Regions from separate parts of the Delftia sp. PX-1 genome, predicted to be linked through region 1. Evidence: predicted binding sites of a transcription regulator. Region 1 holds the regulator's gene; each other region holds the start of a gene.
The links. The regulator LexA, encoded in region 1, represses DNA repair genes until DNA is damaged. The targets are predictions, from matches to a motif close to ACTGTATNNNNATACAGT.
Positions count from the first base shown of each region.

Region 2: ACN20X_RS23880 (DNA topoisomerase IV subunit B) is a predicted target of LexA. The motif match lies at 1,693-1,710, and genes of this name have one in related genera.
Region 3: ACN20X_RS22670 (putative DNA modification/repair radical SAM protein) is a predicted target of LexA. The motif match lies at 2,581-2,598, and genes of this name have one in related genera.
Region 4: ACN20X_RS11370 (PA0069 family radical SAM protein) is a predicted target of LexA. The motif match lies at 2,255-2,272, and genes of this name have one in related genera.

Region 1 covers NZ_CP184763.1:3,625,237-3,629,678, forward strand. The annotation lists gene ACN20X_RS16685 (MFS transporter) at 1-1,003, shown strand, start outside; gene ACN20X_RS16690 (hypothetical protein) at 1,087-1,494, opposite strand; gene lexA (transcriptional repressor LexA) at 1,657-2,331, opposite strand; gene ACN20X_RS16700 (asparaginase) at 2,430-3,419, shown strand; gene adk (adenylate kinase) at 3,510-4,166, opposite strand; gene kdsB (3-deoxy-manno-octulosonate cytidylyltransferase) at 4,423-4,442, opposite strand, start outside.
Region 2 covers NZ_CP184763.1:5,228,126-5,232,567, forward strand. The annotation lists gene ACN20X_RS23880 (DNA topoisomerase IV subunit B) at 1-1,659, opposite strand, end outside; gene ACN20X_RS23885 (MFS transporter) at 1,830-3,056, shown strand; gene ACN20X_RS23890 (hypothetical protein) at 3,058-3,207, shown strand; gene ACN20X_RS23895 (class I SAM-dependent methyltransferase) at 3,275-3,844, shown strand; gene dapA (4-hydroxy-tetrahydrodipicolinate synthase) at 3,920-4,442, shown strand, end outside.
Region 3 covers NZ_CP184763.1:4,941,265-4,945,706, reverse strand. The annotation lists gene purL (phosphoribosylformylglycinamidine synthase) at 1-339, shown strand, start outside; gene ACN20X_RS22675 (TIGR03915 family putative DNA repair protein) at 405-1,244, opposite strand; gene ACN20X_RS22670 (putative DNA modification/repair radical SAM protein) at 1,260-2,579, opposite strand; gene ACN20X_RS22665 (SWIM zinc finger family protein) at 3,060-4,442, shown strand, end outside.
Region 4 covers NZ_CP184763.1:2,475,455-2,479,896, forward strand. The annotation lists gene ACN20X_RS11355 (GbsR/MarR family transcriptional regulator) at 1-181, opposite strand, end outside; gene ACN20X_RS11360 (acyltransferase family protein) at 349-1,506, shown strand; gene rnk (nucleoside diphosphate kinase regulator) at 1,580-1,984, opposite strand; gene ACN20X_RS11370 (PA0069 family radical SAM protein) at 2,279-3,421, shown strand; gene ACN20X_RS11375 (LysR substrate-binding domain-containing protein) at 3,438-4,289, opposite strand.

The DNA.
Region 1 (4,442 bases):
CCTGTATGCCGACCGGTCGCCACGGCCCTGGATGGTGCCGGCCGGCTTTGTGGTGGCCGCCCTGGGCCTGGCCCTGGTGGGCATGAGCCCGGACTACTGGGTCAGCTGGTTGGCTGCCGTGCTGTGCGGCCTGGGGATCGCGGCCTACCATCCGTCCGCAACGGTGGCGGCCCGCATGGCGGGCGGCGGCTCGCAGAAGGCGATGAGCGTGTTTTCGGTGGGCGGAACGGCGGGGGCATCGTTCGCTCCCATGCTGGCTGCGGCCGTGGTGGGCGCAGGCGCCTTGCACCGCAGCTGGATGCTGGCCCTGCCTGCAGCGGCCATGCTGGTGCTCTGGTATGCCTGTACTTGGCGGGATGGAGCCAAGGACCATTGCGCCACCCGGCGCCTGGCCGTGGCTCAGGGCGAATTGCCCGCCAACCACTGGCGCGCCTTCTTCCTGCTGTGCGGGGTCATCGTCTGCTGGTCGATTCCCTATGTGACGGTGCTGTCCACCCTGCCCATGTTCGTGACGCGCGAGCTGGGCGGCTCGGACTTCATGGGAGCGGCCACGCTGACCTCATTCACAGCCGCTGCGGCGGTGGGCACTTTGCTGGGGGGCACGCTTGCAGATCGCCGGGGGCGCATGCAGGCCATCCGCGCCGGCTACCTGTTGGCATTGCCTGCTCTGGCGGCCCTGGCCCTGGCCTCCACGCCATGGATGGCGCTGGCCTGCACCATGGCCCTGGGCGTGTGCATGTTTCTTCCGTTTGCCGCCCAGGTCACGCTGGCCCAGGACTATCTGCCGCGCAACCAGGCCACGGCCAGCGGGCTGACCCTGGGGCTGGCCATGTCGATAGGCGGCATGGTGGCGCCGTTGTTCGGCATGCTGTCCGATGCGCGCGGACTGCGTTTTTCGTTGAGCGTCGTGCTGTGCATTCTGTGCGTTGCCGCGGCGCAGGCGTGGTGCATGCGCAATCGGCGCAGCGAGGGGAGTGCTGCACCGGCGGCTGTCAGGGCCTGATGCGCAGCCCCTGCCGCTGGGCAAAGCAAGAGACAGGCCCGGGCTCTCGCAGACCGGGTGGACGGGTTGGTCTCAGGGCGACCTCAGGCCGGTGTCTGCGCGCCGTGCGCTTCCATGCGTTCCAGGGCGGCACAGACATCGGCCATGCGGCCCGAGATGAACAGGCATTCGGGCTGCTCCTGCGGCGAGCGCTGGATGATGCGCAGACCCGAAGGCAGGGCCTGATCTGCCGGAAGTGAGGGCAGTTCGGGTTGCAGGGGCAGCAGCAGCTGCGCATCCCTGTGTTCTGGCAGCCGTGCTGACTTGCTGCGCCGCTGCTGGCTGCGGCGGCGTGCCTTGCTGAAGGACAGGATGGTCGCCTGCTCGGATTGCACAGGCGATTCGGGCTGGATGGTGCGCATGGCGGGCTCCATGGCGGCGGCGGGCAGGCGAATGCCCTGTGCCAGGCGCAGGAAGGACAGAGAAGACAGTGTTGGCAGAGCGAATCCCATGTGACGACTCCTGTTGGCGTATTTCAAAGAGGCATGGACACAGGCAGGATTGCGGTTTGCGGGCAAAGCTCCGCCCAGGGCGAAGCTGCAAGGCTTCGCGCCTACCACCTGGGCGGTGCATGAAATAGGGGGTGGCAACCCGTGCAGGGCTGCCCGTCCGGCTTACATGGACATGCTATTGCGGATCAGCCCCACGGCCAGGCCTTCAATGGCAAAGGCCTCTTCGGGAGCGACGCGGATCACCGGGTAATCGGGGTTTTCCGGCAGGAGCTCCACGCCCTGCGTGGTGCGGCGCAGACGCTTGACGGTGACTTCATCTCCCAGGCGTGCCACGACGATCTGCCCGTTGCGGGCTTCATGCGCGGACTGCACGGCCAGCAGATCGCCGTCCATGATGCCCGCGTCGCGCATGGACATGCCGCGCACGCGCAGCAGATAGTCCGGGCGGACCTGGAACAGGCTGGGTTCGACGGAATAGGTCTGGTCGATATGTTCCTGGGCGAGAATGGGCGAGCCCGCCGCAACGCGGCCCACCAGCGGCAGCATCAGCGGCGCCAGGGCCGACAGCGGCAGCCCGAAGCTGGTGCCGCGTGCGGCATTGATGTTGCGCACGGTGTCGGTACGCAGGCGAATGCCGCGGGAGGTGCCGCTGACCAGTTCGATCACGCCTTTGCGGGCCAGGGCCTGCAGATGTTCCTCTGCTGCGTTGGCGGACTTGAAGCCCAGCGTGTTGGCGATTTCCGCGCGGGTGGGGGGCGCGCCCGTGCGGGAGATGGCGGCCTGGATCAGGTCCAGGATCTGTTGCTGGCGGGCGGTGAGCTTGGGATGGTCGAGCATGGCGTGCGTCCGGTCCTTGAATTCAGATGGCAGGCAGAGAAGTCATCTGATGATTTATACAGTATCTGTATTTTTAACCAGTTTTCCAAGAGGTGCAAGTGGGGCAGTCAAAGTTGGTGATTCTTGGCACGGGTGGCACCATCGCCGGCCGGGCGGATTCGCAGTCGCAGGCAGTGGGATACAAGGCCGGACAGATCACGGTGCAGTCGCTGCTCGATGCCGTGCCGGATCTGGAGCAGCAGGCGCTGGGGCCTGTGCAGACGCAGCAGATCGCGCAGGTGGACAGCAAGGATATGGACTGGCCCGTGTGGCGCGCGTTGCTGCGTGCCTGCACGCAGGCGCTGGAGGATGCGGACACACGCGCCGTGGTGATCACGCATGGAACGGACACGCTGGAAGAGACGGCCTGGCTGCTGCACAGCCTGCTGCCTGCCACCAAGCCCATCGTGCTCACTTGCGCCATGCGCCCGGCCACGGCCCTGCTGGCCGACGGACCGCAGAATCTGCGCGATGCCGTGACCGTGGCCGCCAGCGGCGGGCGCAGCGGTGTGTGGGTGGTGGCCGGCGGCGAAGTGCATGCGGCGGCCCAGGTGCAAAAAGTCCACCCTTACCGACTGCAGGCCATGCGCTCCATGGAAGGTGGCCCGCAGGCCGTGGTGGAGGAAGGACGCGTGCGCTGGCTGGTGCCTGATGCGCCGGTCACGCCAGTCGCCCCCGTTGCGCGGATGGTGACTTCCGCTCCCGCTCTGTCTGACCTGCTGGCGCTGGATGAGCTGCCCTGGGTCGAGGTGGTGTTCAGCGGTGCTCTGGCGCGTGCCTGCGGCGTGGATGCGCTGGTGGCCGCAGGCGTGCGCGGCATCGTGGTGGCCGGCACGGGCAATGCGACCATTCACGAAAGCATGGAAGCGGCCTTGCTGCGTGCGCGCGACAAAGGCGTCTGGATCTGGCGGGGCACGCGCTGCGCCGAAGGCCTGCCCGTTGCCTCGGGGCTTGGCACGGACCCCGCAGAGGCCGATCTGGTCCAACTGCCCGTGGCCAAGGCGCGGATTGCCATGATGCTGGCGCTGGCCGCGCAGCCGCGCGACTGATCCTCCGGGCGTCGCCGGCGCTTCAGATGCAGGCGGGCAACAAAAAAGCACCCGGCGGGTGCTTTTCTGGGGTCTGGCGCATGGCCTGCGTCATTCAGCCAGTGCTGCGAGGGCGCGCTGGGTGATGTCTTCCACCGAGCCCAGGCCGCTGATGGCGCGGTACTTGGGGGCTGCTGCGGCTTCCTTCTCGGCCCAGGCGCGGTAGTAGTCCACCAGCGGGCGGGTCTGGCTGCTGTAGACGTCCAGGCGCTTCTTGACCGTTTCTTCCTTGTCGTCCTCGCGCTGCACCAGCGGCTCGCCGGTCACGTCGTCCAGGCCTTCTACCTTGGGCGGGTTGAACGTGACGTGGTAGGTGCGGCCCGAAGCGGGGTGGGAGCGGCGGCCGCTCATGCGCTCGATGATGGCATCGAAGGGCACATCGATCTCGAGCACGTAGTCCAGCTTCACGCCGGCGGCCTTCATGGCGTCGGCCTGGGGAATGGTGCGGGGAAATCCGTCGAACAGGAAGCCGTTGGCGCAATCGGGCTGGGCAATGCGCTCCTTGACCAGATTGATGATCAGGTCGTCGCTGACCAGTTGGCCGGCGTCCATCACGGCCTTGGCCTGCTGGCCCAGGGGCGTGCCGGCCTTGACGGCGGCACGCAGCATGTCACCGGTGGAGATCTGGGGAATGCCGTACTTCTGGCAGATGAAAGCGGCTTGCGTGCCTTTGCCGGCGCCGGGTGCGCCCAACAAAATCAGTTTCATGGAAGTCCTTGAGGAGAGTAGAAATTCTTGTCTGCCGGATCGGCCCACCGGGGCGGACAGTCCATGCGTCATATTTTTGTCGCGGGCAAGGATAGCACGCACAGGGCCAACACTGGCTTACACGCACGGGGCAAAACTGTCGCCTGTGCAATCGCCAAAACCTGCGTTTTGCTGTCCGACAAAACCGCATGGGCGGCGTTGCTGCAAATGGCGATGCCCGGCATCGCCATTTGTGCGTTTTCAGCGGCCGGCCGATTCAGGCCGGCGGGTTGGACA
Region 2 (4,442 bases), 1.6 Mb from region 1:
AGGCACATCGACGCGGAACAGCGGCGGAAGCGCCACATGGATGTGGCCGGCCTCGATGAGCTTGGGGAAGTGGCGGAAGAACAGCGTGAGCAGCAGCACCTGGATGTGCGAGCCGTCCACGTCGGCATCCGAAAGAATGCAGATCTTGCCGTAGCGCAGGCCGGACAGCTCAGGCGTGTCATGGGGGCCATGCGGGTCCACGCCGATGGCCACCGAGATGTCGTGGATCTCGTTGTTGGCGAACAGGCGGTCACGGTCGACTTCCCAGGTGTTGAGCACCTTGCCGCGCAGGGGCAGCACGGCCTGGGTTTCCTTGTCGCGTCCCATCTTGGCGCTGCCGCCGGCCGAGTCGCCCTCGACCAGGAAGACCTCGTTCAGGCTCAGGTCGCGGCTTTCGCAATCGGTGAGCTTGCCGGGCAGCACGGCCACGCCCGAGCCCTTGCGCTTTTCGACCTTCTGGCCCGCCTTCTGGCGTGTCTGGGCGGCCTTGATGGCGATCTCGGCCAGCTTGCGGCCCCATTCCACATGCTCGTTGAGCCACAGCTCCAGCGCAGGGCGAACGTAGCCGCTGACCAGGCGCACGGCATCGCGCGAGTTCAGGCGCTCCTTGATCTGGCCCTGGAACTGCGGGTCCAGCACCTTGGCATTGAGCACGTAGCTGGCGCGCGCGAAGACGTCGTCAGGCATGAGCTTGACGCCCTTGGGCAGCAGCGAATGCATCTCGATGAAGGCCTTGACCGCCTGGAACAGGCCGTCGCGCAGGCCGCTGTCGTGCGTGCCGCCGGCCGTGGTGGGGATCAGGTTGACATAGCTTTCGCGCAGCGGCGCGCCATCCTCGGTGAAGGCCACGCACCAGGCGGCGCCCTCGCCTTCGGCAAAGCTGTCGTGGTTGCGGTCGGCAAAGCCCTCGCCTTCGAACAGGGGGATGACGGCCTCGCCATGCAGGCTTTGCTGCAGATAGTCGCGCAGGCCGCCCTTGAACTGCCAGGTCTGGGTGTCGCGCGTCTTCTCGTTGACCAGGGTCACCGACACGCCGGGCATGAGCACGGCCTTGCTGCGCAGCAGATGCATCAGCTCGCCCATGGGCAGCTGGGAGGATTCGAAGTAGCGGGCATCGGGCCACACGCGCACGGTCGTGCCCTGCTTGCGCTCGCCCGCGGCCAGCGGCCGCGACTGCAGGGGTTCGACCACGTCGCCGCCCGAGAAGGCGATGGTGGCCACCTTGCCCTCGCGGTGGATGCAGGCCTCAAGGCGCGTGGCCAGCGCATTCGTGACCGAGACGCCCACGCCATGCAGGCCGCCCGAGAAGCTGTAGGCGCCGCCCTTGCCCTTGTCGAACTTGCCGCCCGCATGCAGGCGGGTGAAGACCAGCTCCACCACGGGCGCCTTTTCCTCAGGGTGCATGCCGAAGGGGATGCCCCGGCCGTCGTCCTCGACGCTGTAGGAGCCGTCGGAATGCAGGGTGAAGCGGATTTTCTTGCCGAAGCCGGCCAGCGCCTCGTCGGCCGCGTTGTCGATCACCTCCTGCAGCACATGCAGGGGGTTGTCGGTGCGCGTGTACATGCCGGGACGCTGCTTGACGGGCTCCAGGCCCTTGAGCACGCGTATCGAGCCTTCGGAGTATTCGCTGGCGGAAGTGGGAGATGGTTTGACTGCCATGGGGGCGGATTGTAGTGCGCGGCCCGGCTCAGTGCTGGATACATTCACAGTCATTGACATTGACTATCCCGAAAAAGCCAGTGCCGCCAAGGGCTACGAAGTGCCGCGCTGGCGCATGGGCGACCCACGCGTCGCAGCGCAAAACCCGGAGTTTCGCTAAAGTTTGCCGCATGCACAAAAACAACCAACCCATGTCCATGGTGCAGATACTGCTGTGCGGGGGCGCAGTCGTGACGCTGTCCATGGGAATCCGGCACGGCTTCGGCCTGTGGCTGCAGCCCATCACCCAGGAGATGGGCTGGACGCGCGAGTCCTTCGCGCTGGCCATTGCCATCCAGAACCTGTCCTGGGGCGTGCTCGGCATCTTCGGCGGCATGCTGGCCGACCGCTTCGGCGCCTTCCGCGTGCTCCTGGTGGGCGCGCTGCTGTATGCGCTGGGCCTGGCCGGCATGGCCATGGCGCCCACGACAACCTGGTTCGCCCTGACGGCCGGCGTGGTGATAGGCGCAGCCCAGGCCGGCACCACCTATGCCGTGATCTACGGCGTGCTGGGCCGCCAGATTCCCGTGGCGCGGCGCAGCTGGGCCATGGGCGTGACGGCGGCGGCGGGCTCCTTCGGCCAGTTCTTCATGGTGCCCGTGGAAGGCAGCCTGATCTCGAACTTCGGCTGGTCCAACGCCCTGCTGCTGCTGTCGCTGTGCGCCCTGATGATCATTCCGCTGGCCTTCGGCCTGCGCGAGCCGGGCTTCACGGCCGGCAATACCCGACCCGTGCGCGACCAGAGCGCGGGCCAGGCCGTCGCCGAAGCGCTGCGCACGCCCAGCTTCGTGCTGCTGACGGCCGGCTACTTCGTCTGCGGCTTCCAGGTGATGTTCATCGGCGTGCACATGCCCAGCTACCTCAAGGACTACGGCCTGGCACCGCAGGTGGCCAGCATCTCGCTGGCGCTGGTGGGGCTGTTCAACATCGTCGGCACCTACGTGGCCGGCAACCTGGGCCAGCGCCTGCCCAAGCGCTACCTGCTGTCCACCATCTACTTCACGCGCTCGGTGGTGATCGTGCTCTTCCTGCTCGCGCCGCTGACGCCCTGGTCGGTCTACATCTTCTCGGCCGCCATGGGACTGCTGTGGCTGTCCACCGTGCCGCTGACCAATGCCACCGTGGCCCAGATCTTCGGCGTGCAGCATCTGTCCATGTTGAGCGGAATGGTGTTCTTCAGCCACCAGGTCGGCAGCTTCCTGGGTGTCTGGCTGGGCGGCTATCTATATGACCACACCGGCAGCTACCAGGTGGTCTGGTACCTGGCCATCGGCCTGGGCGTGGCCGCCGGCCTGCTGAACCTGCCGATACGCGAAGCCCCGGTGGCAAGGCCGCGTGCGGCGCAGGCGGCGGCCTGACATGACGACAGCCACCACGCCCCGCCCACAGCTGCTGCGCAGGCTGGCGCTGTGGGCCGCCGTGCTGCTGGTGCTGGGCCTGGTCTTCATGCTCTATCTGCAGCCCGAGTTCATGCTGGGCATGGCCGACCAGCTCTGGGCCTGCTTCTGAAATTGAAGCGCGGCAAAGGCCTGGCGGCACAATGGCGGCCGCTTTCAATTCATTTCCGAGATTTCACATGCACGCAGCCACGCCGCCTTCGCCCTGGATCCAACGCTGGTCGCATCTTCTGGCACCCGAGGCCACCGTGCTCGACGTGGCCTGCGGCCCTGGCCGCCACATGCGCTGGTTCCATGCACGCGGCCATGCAGTGACGGGCGTGGACCGCGACGCCCAGGCCCTGGCCGGCCTGCAGGGCGTGGGCGAGCTGCTGTGCGCCGACATTGAAAACGGCCCCTGGCCCCTGCCCGGCAGGCAGTTCGGCGCCGTGGTCGTGACCCACTATCTGTGGCGCCCGCTGTGGCCGGCGCTGCTGGGCAGCGTGGCACCCGGCGGCGTGCTGCTGTACGAAACCTTTGCCCAGGGCAACGAGGCCTTCGGCAAGCCTTCCCGGCCCGATTTCCTGCTGGCGCCCGGCGAGCTGCTGCAGGCCTGCGCGGGCTGGCACATCGTGGCCTACGAGCACGGCCAGCTGGGCGAGCCCGATCGCATGGTCCAGCGCATCGCGGCACTGCGCCCCGATGCAACAGGCCGGGAACCCGTGGCCATGCTGGCGCATCAGAAGGCGTCAGGCTCTGCAATCGCCTGAATCCCTACAGGCGACCGCCTTGGGCCTGCCTCCGACACTCGTTAGAATGATCCTTTCCCGTTTTTTCTTGCGGACATGACATCCTCCTCCGTCGCTCTCACTGGCAGCATCGTTGCCCTCATCACGCCCATGCACGAGGACGGTAGTGTTGACTACCCGGCGCTGCGAAAACTCATCGACTGGCATGTGGCCGAGGGCACGGACTGCATCGGCGTGGTGGGAACGACAGGCGAATCCCCCACCGTCAACGTGGAGGAACACTGCGAAATCATCCGCGTGTCCGTCGAGCAGGCTGCGGGCCGCGTTCCCGTGATGGCAGGCTGCGGCGCCAACAGCACGCACGAGGCCATCGAGCTGGCCCGCTACGCCAAGAAGGTCGGTGCCGACAGCCAGCTGCAGGTCGTGCCCTACTACAACAAGCCCACGCAGGAAGGCCAGTACCAGCATTTCAAGGCCATTGCCGAAGCGGTGGGCGACCTGCCTGTGGTGCTCTACAACGTGCCCGGCCGCTCGGTGGCCGACATGCAGCACGACACCGTGCTGCGCCTGGCGCAGATTCCCGCCATCATCGGCATCAAGGAAGCCACGGGCAACATCG
Region 3 (4,442 bases), 1.3 Mb from region 1:
CTGTTCCTGCAGGGCATGGCCGGCAGCCGCCTGCCCATCGCCGTGGCCCACGGCGAAGGCTTTGCCAACTTCCGCTTCCGGGGCAATGCGGACAAGGCCATCGCCTCCATGCGCTATGTGGACAACCACGGCAAGGCCACCGAGCAGTACCCGTTCAATCCCAACGGATCGGCCGGCGGCCTGACGGCAGTGACCACGGCCGATGGCCGCTTCACGGCCATGATGCCCCACCCCGAGCGCGTGTTCCGCAACGTGCAGATGAGCTGGACCAACGGCGACAAGTCGGAATTCAGCCCCTGGATGCGCGTGTGGCGCAACGCCCGCAAGTGGCTGGGCTGATGCACTGAGCGACGCTGCAAAGCAGACAAAGGCCCTTCGGGGCCTTTGTTTTTTTGCGCCTGTCCTTACTGCTCCAGCATCTGTCCCGTGCGCGCGCGGGCCTGCTGGACCAGGGTGGAGATCAGCACCGTCTCGGGCAGGTTGTGCCAGTAGCGGCGCGGCATCTCGCGCAGCATGGCCTGCTCCTTCAGGCGCGCGGGGTTGAAGGTGCTGGCGTAGTAGGTCAGCCACAGGGCCTCGCCCGCGTCGGCTGGCGGGGCATCGCTGCGGCGTGCGCCGGGCGCCAGGCGCAGCGCATGGCCGTCCCAGTGCACGCTGCATTGCGGCGTGAGGATGGCCCAGTGCATGTTGGCAAAGCGCTTGCAGAAGAAGGGTGCCGCCGCGCGCACGATGTGGTGCTCGGGCTCGAACCAGGCGATGTGCAGCTCGGGCAGGTTCTGCCGCTGTGTCGTCCGAAAGCGCACGAAGGCGTGCATCTTGTGGATCTCGCGCGAGACGGGGCGGGCCAGGGCCTCGATGGCGCGCCAGTCCGCATCCAGCGCATCCAGCCGCAGTTCGGGCCGGGCCTGCATGCGCGCCAGCCAGCGGTGGCACAGCTCGAAGCGGCCTGCCGCGCGGTGCATGCAGGCATGGCGCAGGGCGGACATCTGGGTGTCCGACAGGGACAGCCCTGCCTCGCCGGGGCCGGCCAGCCCGGCAAGCGCCGAGGCGGGCATGGCCTGCTGCGGCGCGCTGGAAAACAGGTCCACCCCCGCGCCGAGTGGCTGCGCACTCGGCGTGTCGGGCCACCGCCAGCGCACCAGGGCGGGGTCGGCGCCATGGGCCAGCAGCGCCCTGCAGGCTGCGCGAAAGCCGGGCCAGTCGTCGGGGCTGTCGAGTTCGATGGTGAGGGCCTGTCCGTGCATGGCGTGCTCCAGGTTCTAGAACAGGCTGGCCTGCAGTGCGCTTTGCACGCGCATGCCGCTGTGCCGCGCCTGGGCCTGGCTGGCCTGCGACTGCGCGATCAGCCGCGTGCGCAGCGCGGCCGAGTCGGTCTCGCCCAGCAGGGGGCGGTGGCCGTCGATCAGCACGAAGGGCAGGGCCTTTTGCACGGGGGCGCGCAGCCGCAGCAGGTCGTCCAGCCGCAGCCGGCGCACGCGGCGCGCCGCCAGCAGGCGCTCCACCGTCTGCGTGCCCAGGCCCGGCACGCGCAGCAGCAGGCTGCGCGGAGCACGGTTGAGGTCCACGGGGAACTGCTGGCGGTTGGCCAGTGCCCAGGCCAGCTTGGGGTCGATCTCCAGGTCCAGCATGCCGTGGCGGCTGGCCGCCGCGATCTCGCCCGCCCCGTAGCCGTAAAAGCGCATGAGCCAGTCGGCCTGGTAGAGCCGGTGCTCGCGCATGAGGGGCGGTGCCTGCGGCGGCAGGTCGCGCGAGGCATCGGGAATGGGGCTGAAGGCCGAGTAGTACACGCGGCGCAGGCCGTAGCCCGCATACAGCGTATGGCTGGACTCGAGGATGTCGGCATCGGTTGCGCGGTCGGCGCCCACGATCATCTGCGTGCTCTGCCCGCCCGGCGCAAAGCGCGGCACGGCGGCGCGCTGCGCGGGCGCGCCGGGCAGGGACTGCGCCTGGCGCTGCTCGCGCGTGGCCGCGCGCCAGGCCTGCACATGCCGGTCCACGCCCTGCATGGCCTGGCGTATGCGCCGGCCGTCCTTTTCAGGCGCGAACTGCGCCAGGCCGCTGGCCGTGGGCAGTTCCACATTGATGCTCAGGCGGTCGGCATGGCGGCCTGCCTGGGCCAGCAATTCAGGGGCGGCATCCGGGATGGTCTTGAGGTGGATGTAGCCGCGAAAGTCATGCTCCTCGCGCAGGCGGCGGGCCACTTCCACCAGCTGCTCCATGGTGTAGTCGCTGGAGCGGATGATGCCGCTGGACAGGAACAGCCCCTCGATGCAGTTGCGCCGGTAGAAGTCCAGCGTCAGCTGCACCACCTCGGCCACCGTGAAGCGGGCGCGCTGCACGTTGGAGCTCTTGCGGTTGATGCAGTAGCGGCAGTCGAAGATGCAGACATTGGTCAGTAGGATCTTGAGCAGCGAGATGCAGCGCCCGTCGGGCGCATAGCTGTGGCAGATGCCCATGCCGGTGACCGAGCCCATGCCCTTGCCGTCCAGCGAGTCGCGCCCCTGCGATCCGCTGGAGGCGCAGCTGGCGTCGTACTTGGCGGCGTCGGCGAGGATGAAAAGTTTGCGTTGCAGCTCCATGGCTGTATGAATATACAGTATATTTGCCTGGCACATCCGGTTTTTCGAGAGCCCATCCCCCAGCCAGGGTCTGGTCCGGCCTTGCCTGGCTCCGGTTTGAACGCACTGTCGGGCTATCGCAATGGCCAGCGGATTGCAATGGTTGCCAGTGCAATGGAATGAAACCGTTTTCAGTGCGGAATGAGTGCTTGCTTTCAATGGGTGGCGATGTGCATCGCAGGAAATGGTGAATGCGTGTTTCCGGCGTCTTTTGCAATGCCTGAAGGCTGGTACGGCTTGGTGCCATCAATGCATGCGCTGATATAGCGCAGCTGGCTGCGCGCCATGGGGTTCCCGGTTCATGGGAGAGAGGTTTGACGTTGTTGTGATTTGTTTCAAATTGCCGATAACTATTGCTGATAGGCTTTCGGGCTTGCCGGGCGCGGTCGTTTCTTCATTCAATGCGCCTGGCGATGACAAACACTTGGAGAGGGAGCTTCGGTGTCGCGTGTATTAGGAACAGAGAGCGAAGTGCTGGCGCTATCGCCGGACGCTTCCTCCAGCAAGGCCGCCAAGGGGCTGCAATCGCCCGCCAAATGGCCCACCATGGGTGCCAACGATGTGGCGGTGTGGGGCGAGTGCCAGGGCAGCGGCAGCAAGCCCTACCAGACCCAGGTGGACCTGTCGGGACCCTCCTTCAAATGCTCTTGCCCCAGCCGCAAGTTCCCCTGCAAGCATGGGCTGGCGCTGATGCTGATGCGTGCGGGCGGCCAGGTCACCGAGGGCGGCGATCCACCAGCCTGGGTGCAGACCTGGCTGGACAGCCGCCAGGAAAAGGCCGAGAAGAAGGAGGCCAAGGCAGCCGCCGCGGCGGCCGAGCCGCCACCCGATCCCGAGGTCGCGGCCAGGCAGCAGGCCAGGCGCGAAGACAAGCGCTGGGACAAGGTCGAGGCGGGCCTGCAGGAACTGTCGCTGTGGATGCAGGACATGGTGCGCGCGGGCCTGGCCAACCAGGCCGGCGACACGCAGATGCGCCAGCGCTGGAACACCATGGCCGCGCGCATGGTCGATGCGCAGGCCACGGGCATGGCGGCACGCATCAAGGACTGCCGGGATCTGGTGGACAGCCACCGCGACTGGCCACGCGACATGCTGGTGCAGCTGGGCCACTGGCAGCTGATCATCGACGCCGTGCGCCGCCGTGAATCGCTCAGCCCCGAGGTCAAGGCCGACGTGATGGCCGCGCTGGGCTGGCCCATGGACAAGGCCGAAGTGCAGGCCCGCGGCCAACTGGTCGAGGACGAATGGCTGGTGGCCGGCCTGCGCATGATCGAGCGCGAAGGCCGGCTCATGGAGCGCCGCGTCTGGCTGCACGGGCAGCGCACGGGCCGCATGGCCCTGGTGCTGGACTATGCGCAGGGCGGGCGCGGCTTCGAATCGGCCTGGGTGCCTGGCCATCGCTACGGATGCGCGCTGAATTTCTACCCGGGCCATGCGCCGCTGCGCGCCATTGCCGCCAACGGCAACGGGCCTGCGCTGCCTGCCGAGGGCGCCAGCCCGCTGGACACCTCGGCCGTGGGCGACGTCCTGCAGCAGATGGGCCGGCGCATTGCCGCCAACCCGCTGCAGGCCACGCAGCCGTTGTGCCAGGAAGGGTTGCGCCTGGTGCCTGCCCAGGGCCAATGGTTTGCGGCCTGGCCCGATGCGCCGGGCGCATCGGCGGCTGCGCCCGGCGTGTCTGCTGACGGCACTGCCGCGCCTGTGCAACCCGTTCCCGTGGCCATTGACGATGCCGAAGCCTGGCGCCTGCTGGCGCTCAGCGGCGGCGCGCCCATGCAGCTGTTTGGCGAATGGGAGCCCGGCCCGGCCGTGGGCCGCTGGCGC
Region 4 (4,442 bases), 1.1 Mb from region 1:
GCGAGAACTCCAGCGTCTCGGCGATCTGGTCGGCATTGAGCGGCTCGGGCGAAAGAAACAGCAGAGCGTAGATCTGGCCTACCGTGCGGTTGATGCCCCAGCGGCTGCCCATCTCGCCGAAGTGCGAGACGAACTGCCGGTTCAACGCCGGAAGAGGTTTGGGTTGCGTCATGGCATGCATTGTGCCCTCGCGTGCCGGCATGTCCTGTGCGGCTTGGAAAGCGGTGCGTCAGCTTTCTGCAAGACGCGGTCAAAAGGCGCACAATGGCGCCTTTGCGGGCTTGCGGCCAGGCGGCCCGGCCCAGCGCCTCCCGCTTCCCGACCCGTTCGCAGATTGCAGATTGCCCCATGTCCCACGCTAGCCGCAGTGCGCTGATCGACTGCACCAAGGGCCTGGCCTGTGCCGCCATCGTCTGGCACCACCTGGCCTTCTACGGCCCCATGTCCGATATCGCCCATCCGGCCGCGCCGGACCTCATCGACTGGCTCTATGAATATGCGCGCATGGCCGTGCAGATCTTCCTGGTGCTGGGCGGCTACCTGGCGGCAGCCAGCATGGCGCCGCAAGGCCACGGCCTGCACAGCGATCCGTGGTCGCGCATCGGGCGCCGCTTCGTGCGCCTGGTCGTGCCCTATGCCGTGGCCCTGGTCGTGGCCGTCGTCGTCTCGGCGGCAGTGCGGCCCTGGTTCGACCATGCCTCGGTGTCGGGCGAGCCCGATCTCTGGCAGCTGGTGGCGCATGCGCTGCTGCTGCAGAACATCGTGGGCGAGGAGTCGCTGTCCGCCGGCGTCTGGTACGTGTCCATCGACTTCCAGCTGTTTGCGCTGACGGCGCTGCTGCTGGCCGGCACGCGCTGGGGCGGCGCCTTGCTGCGCCGCCGCTTCGGTGGCCAGGCGCTGTCGCGCTGCTGGCCCTGGACGCTGAGCGTGGCGCAGGCGCTGGTGGTGATCGGCGTGGCGGCCTCGCTGCTGGGCTTCAATCTGGATGCGCAATGGGATGTGTGGGCGCCGTACTTCTTTGGCGCCTACGGCCTGGGCATGCTGGCGTACTGGGCCGCGCATGCGGACAAGTCCTCGACGGCCTGGAGCTGGTCCCTGCTGATCGTGGCCCTGGTCGTGGCGGCGCTGGCACTGGAGTGGCGCGACCGCATCGCGCTGGCCGGTGCCACGGCGCTGGCCCTGGTCGCGGCCATGCGCAGCCCCGCGTTTGCCCAGGCACAAGGCTGGGCGCCGCTGCGCCGGCTGGGCAAGATTTCGTACTCGGTGTTTCTCGTGCACTTCTCGGTCTGCCTGCTGGTCAACGCCGTGGAAAGCCATTTCTGGCCGCAGTCCATTCCCGCCGCCCTGCTGGGCATGTGCACGGCCTTTGCGCTGTCGATTGCGGCCGGTCATCTGCTGTACGAGCGCGTGGAGCGCCACGTTCCCAGCTGGCACATGGCGCTGCGCTGGCAGGCCGGCCTGGTGGGCACCGGCCTGATCGCGGCATTTGTGGCGGGCCTGCGCTGAGGTGCGGTGCGTCAGTCCACAAACAACAAAGGCAGCCGGTGGGCTGCCTTTTTCGCTTCACGCCGGTCGGCGTTCAACGGTGCAGCTCGCCTGCGCTTTCCGGCTGGAACTCGATGGCATCCACGCGCACGGTGACCTGGCCCGAGGGGCCGGGCATGCGGGACTGGTCGCCCACGCTCAGGCCCAGCAGGGCAATGCCCACGGGCGCGAACACCGACACCTTGTCGGCGCTGCCATCCATCTCCTTGGGATAGACCAAGGTCAGCGTATTGGTCTTGCCCGACTCCAGCAGCGTGAAGCGCACCGTGGAATTCATGGTCACCACGTTGGGCGGCATTTCCTTGGGCTCGAGCACGTCGGCACGGTCCAGCTCGGCCTCGAGCGCCTCGCGGCCGGGAAAGGCGGGCTGCTTGTCCAGCAGGGCCTCGATGCGTTCCAGGTCCAGGGACGAAAGAATGATGTGGGGCTTGCGCTCCATGGTGTTGGCTCCCTTGTGTGCTTGCGCCGTGGCTGCAGTGAAGGGCAGCGGCGCCCAAACGGACAAAAGCCCGGGCAACGCGGTTGTCCGGGCCAAGGCATCTTCAGAAAAGAGAAAAGCACCAAGTTGGTGCGATAAGGCCATTGTGCAGGCCCGTGCGCGTTCTGCCAAGCGAACCCGCACGGTGCGGTGCGGATTGGCGCGGGCACTTGCCAAGCCGGCAAAACCCACTTCGCAACCGCAGGCATGCGGGGAGTGCTTGTTGGTATGACTGTATTTTTATACAGTTGCTTCATGCTTTCCAGTCCTCCCACGCCTCATCACGACACGGCCCGGGTGCCCCTGCACCCCATCAAGGGCCGGGGCGCAGCCAGCCAACTGGCACACCGCTTCACCACCGATCCGCGCGAGGCCTTTGACGACGGCTGGGGCAGTCTTGAGGCGCCGGCCGAAGGCGAAGAGGCCGCTGCGCTGCGCACCGAACTGCGCTGGGAGCAGGCCCGCTCGGCGCTGAGCCGCCACCAGTCGCCCGACCTGCCGTTTCACATGGGGCTCAATCCCTACCGGGGCTGCGAGCATGGCTGCATCTATTGCTATGCCCGGCCCACGCACAGCTACCTGGGCTGGTCGCCGGGGCTGGACTTCGAGACCCGGCTCATCGCCAAGCAGAACCTGCCAGAGCTGCTGCGCGCCGAGCTGTCGCGCGCCAGCCATGTGGCCGCGCCCGTGATGCTGGGCTCGGTCACCGACTGCTACCAGCCCGTGGAGCGCGAGCTGGGGCTGACGCGCCGCCTGATCGAAGTGCTGGCCGAGGCGCGTCACCCGTTTTCCATCGTCACCAAGGGCAGCGGGGTGGAGCGTGACCTGGACCTGCTGGCCCCGCTGGCGCGCCAGGGCCTGGCCTCGGTGCACATCACGCTGACCACGCTGGATGCCGACCTGGCACGTCACCTGGAGCCACGCGCCGCCGCGCCGCACCGCCGGCTGCGCAGCATCCGCGCGCTGACCGAGGCGGGCGTGCCCGTGGGCGTGAGCCTGGCACCGCAGATTCCCTTCATCAACGAAGACCTGGAGAAGGTGCTGGAGGCGGCCGCCGACGCAGGCGCGCGCCACGCCTTCTATGCCGTGCTGCGCCTGCCCTGGGAAGTGGCGCCGCTGTTCGAGCAATGGCTGCAGGTGCACTACCCCGACCGCGCCCGCCGCGTGATGGAGCGCGTGCGCGACCTGCACGGCATCCAGGGCGAGCAGCGCGAGGCCGGCCGCGTGTACAACGCCGAGTTCGGCCAGCGCATGAAAGGTACCGGCCACTGGGCCGAGCTGCTGCGCCAGCGCTTCGCCCTGGCCTGCCGTCGGTACGGGTTCAACCGCGAGCCGCTGCGGCTCGATTGCAGCCTCTACCATCCGTCGCTGCTGCTGCCGCAGCGCAGTCTGTTCTGAGCGCGGACCGGCAGGCTCAAACCGCCTCCAGAAACGACCTCACCAGCAGGCTGTCGCTGCGCTCGCGCATGCAATAGACATAGGTGGTGGTGCTGGCCGGGTCGCCCGCGATGCGCAGCGGGCGAAAGCGCGGGTCGGGGATGAATTCGGCTTCGGACACGGCGCCCAGTCCCAGGCCGCGCGCCACGGCTTCGCGTATGGCTTCGCGGCTGCCGATCTCCAGTTCGGTGCGCGGCTGCACGCCGGCGGCCTGCAGCACCGATTCCAGCGCGGTGCGCGTGGTCGAGCCGTGCTCGCGCAGCAGCAGAGGCTGGCCCTGCAGTTCGGACAGCGCGATTTCGCTGCGCCGCGCGAAGGGATGGGCGACATGGGCGAACAGGATGATGGCGTGGCGCGCGTACTCGCGCGCCAGCAGCTCCGGGCGGTCGTAGAGGCCGGCGAGCACGGCCACGTCGGTGTCGTAGCGTTCCAGGTCGGCCAGCACCTGCTGCGAGTTGCCCATGCGGATGGACAGCTGCATGCCCGGGTGCCGTGCGCGGTAGGCGGCCACCATCTCGATCACATGGAAGGGCCCCACGGCGCCGATCTTGAGCTCGCCCTGGTGCAGCTGCCCCGAGTCGCGCAGGAAGAATTCGGCCTCGGCCTCCAGCGCCATGATTTTCTGCGCCATGGGCAGCAGTCTGGCGCCTGCGCCCGTGAGCGTCATGCGGTAGCCGCGGCGGTGGAACAGCTCGATCTGGCTTTGGCGCTCCAGCGTGGCGATCTGGGTGGAGATGGTGGGCTGGCTCACGCCCAGTGCGCGGGCGGCGGCGCTGAGGCTGCCATGGTGGGCGACGGCGATGAAGGCGCGGTAGCGGGCGTTGCTCACGAAAGTCGGTATCTCAAGGTTTTGTCTATGGATGCTGTCAAAACCGATTCTGAAACTTTCACATGGCAGAAATATGTCGCTCCTAGCATTCAGCCATACCCACCCGCCTGGCGATTTGACCGGCGATTCACGGATCCACCGATCCGCCGATGT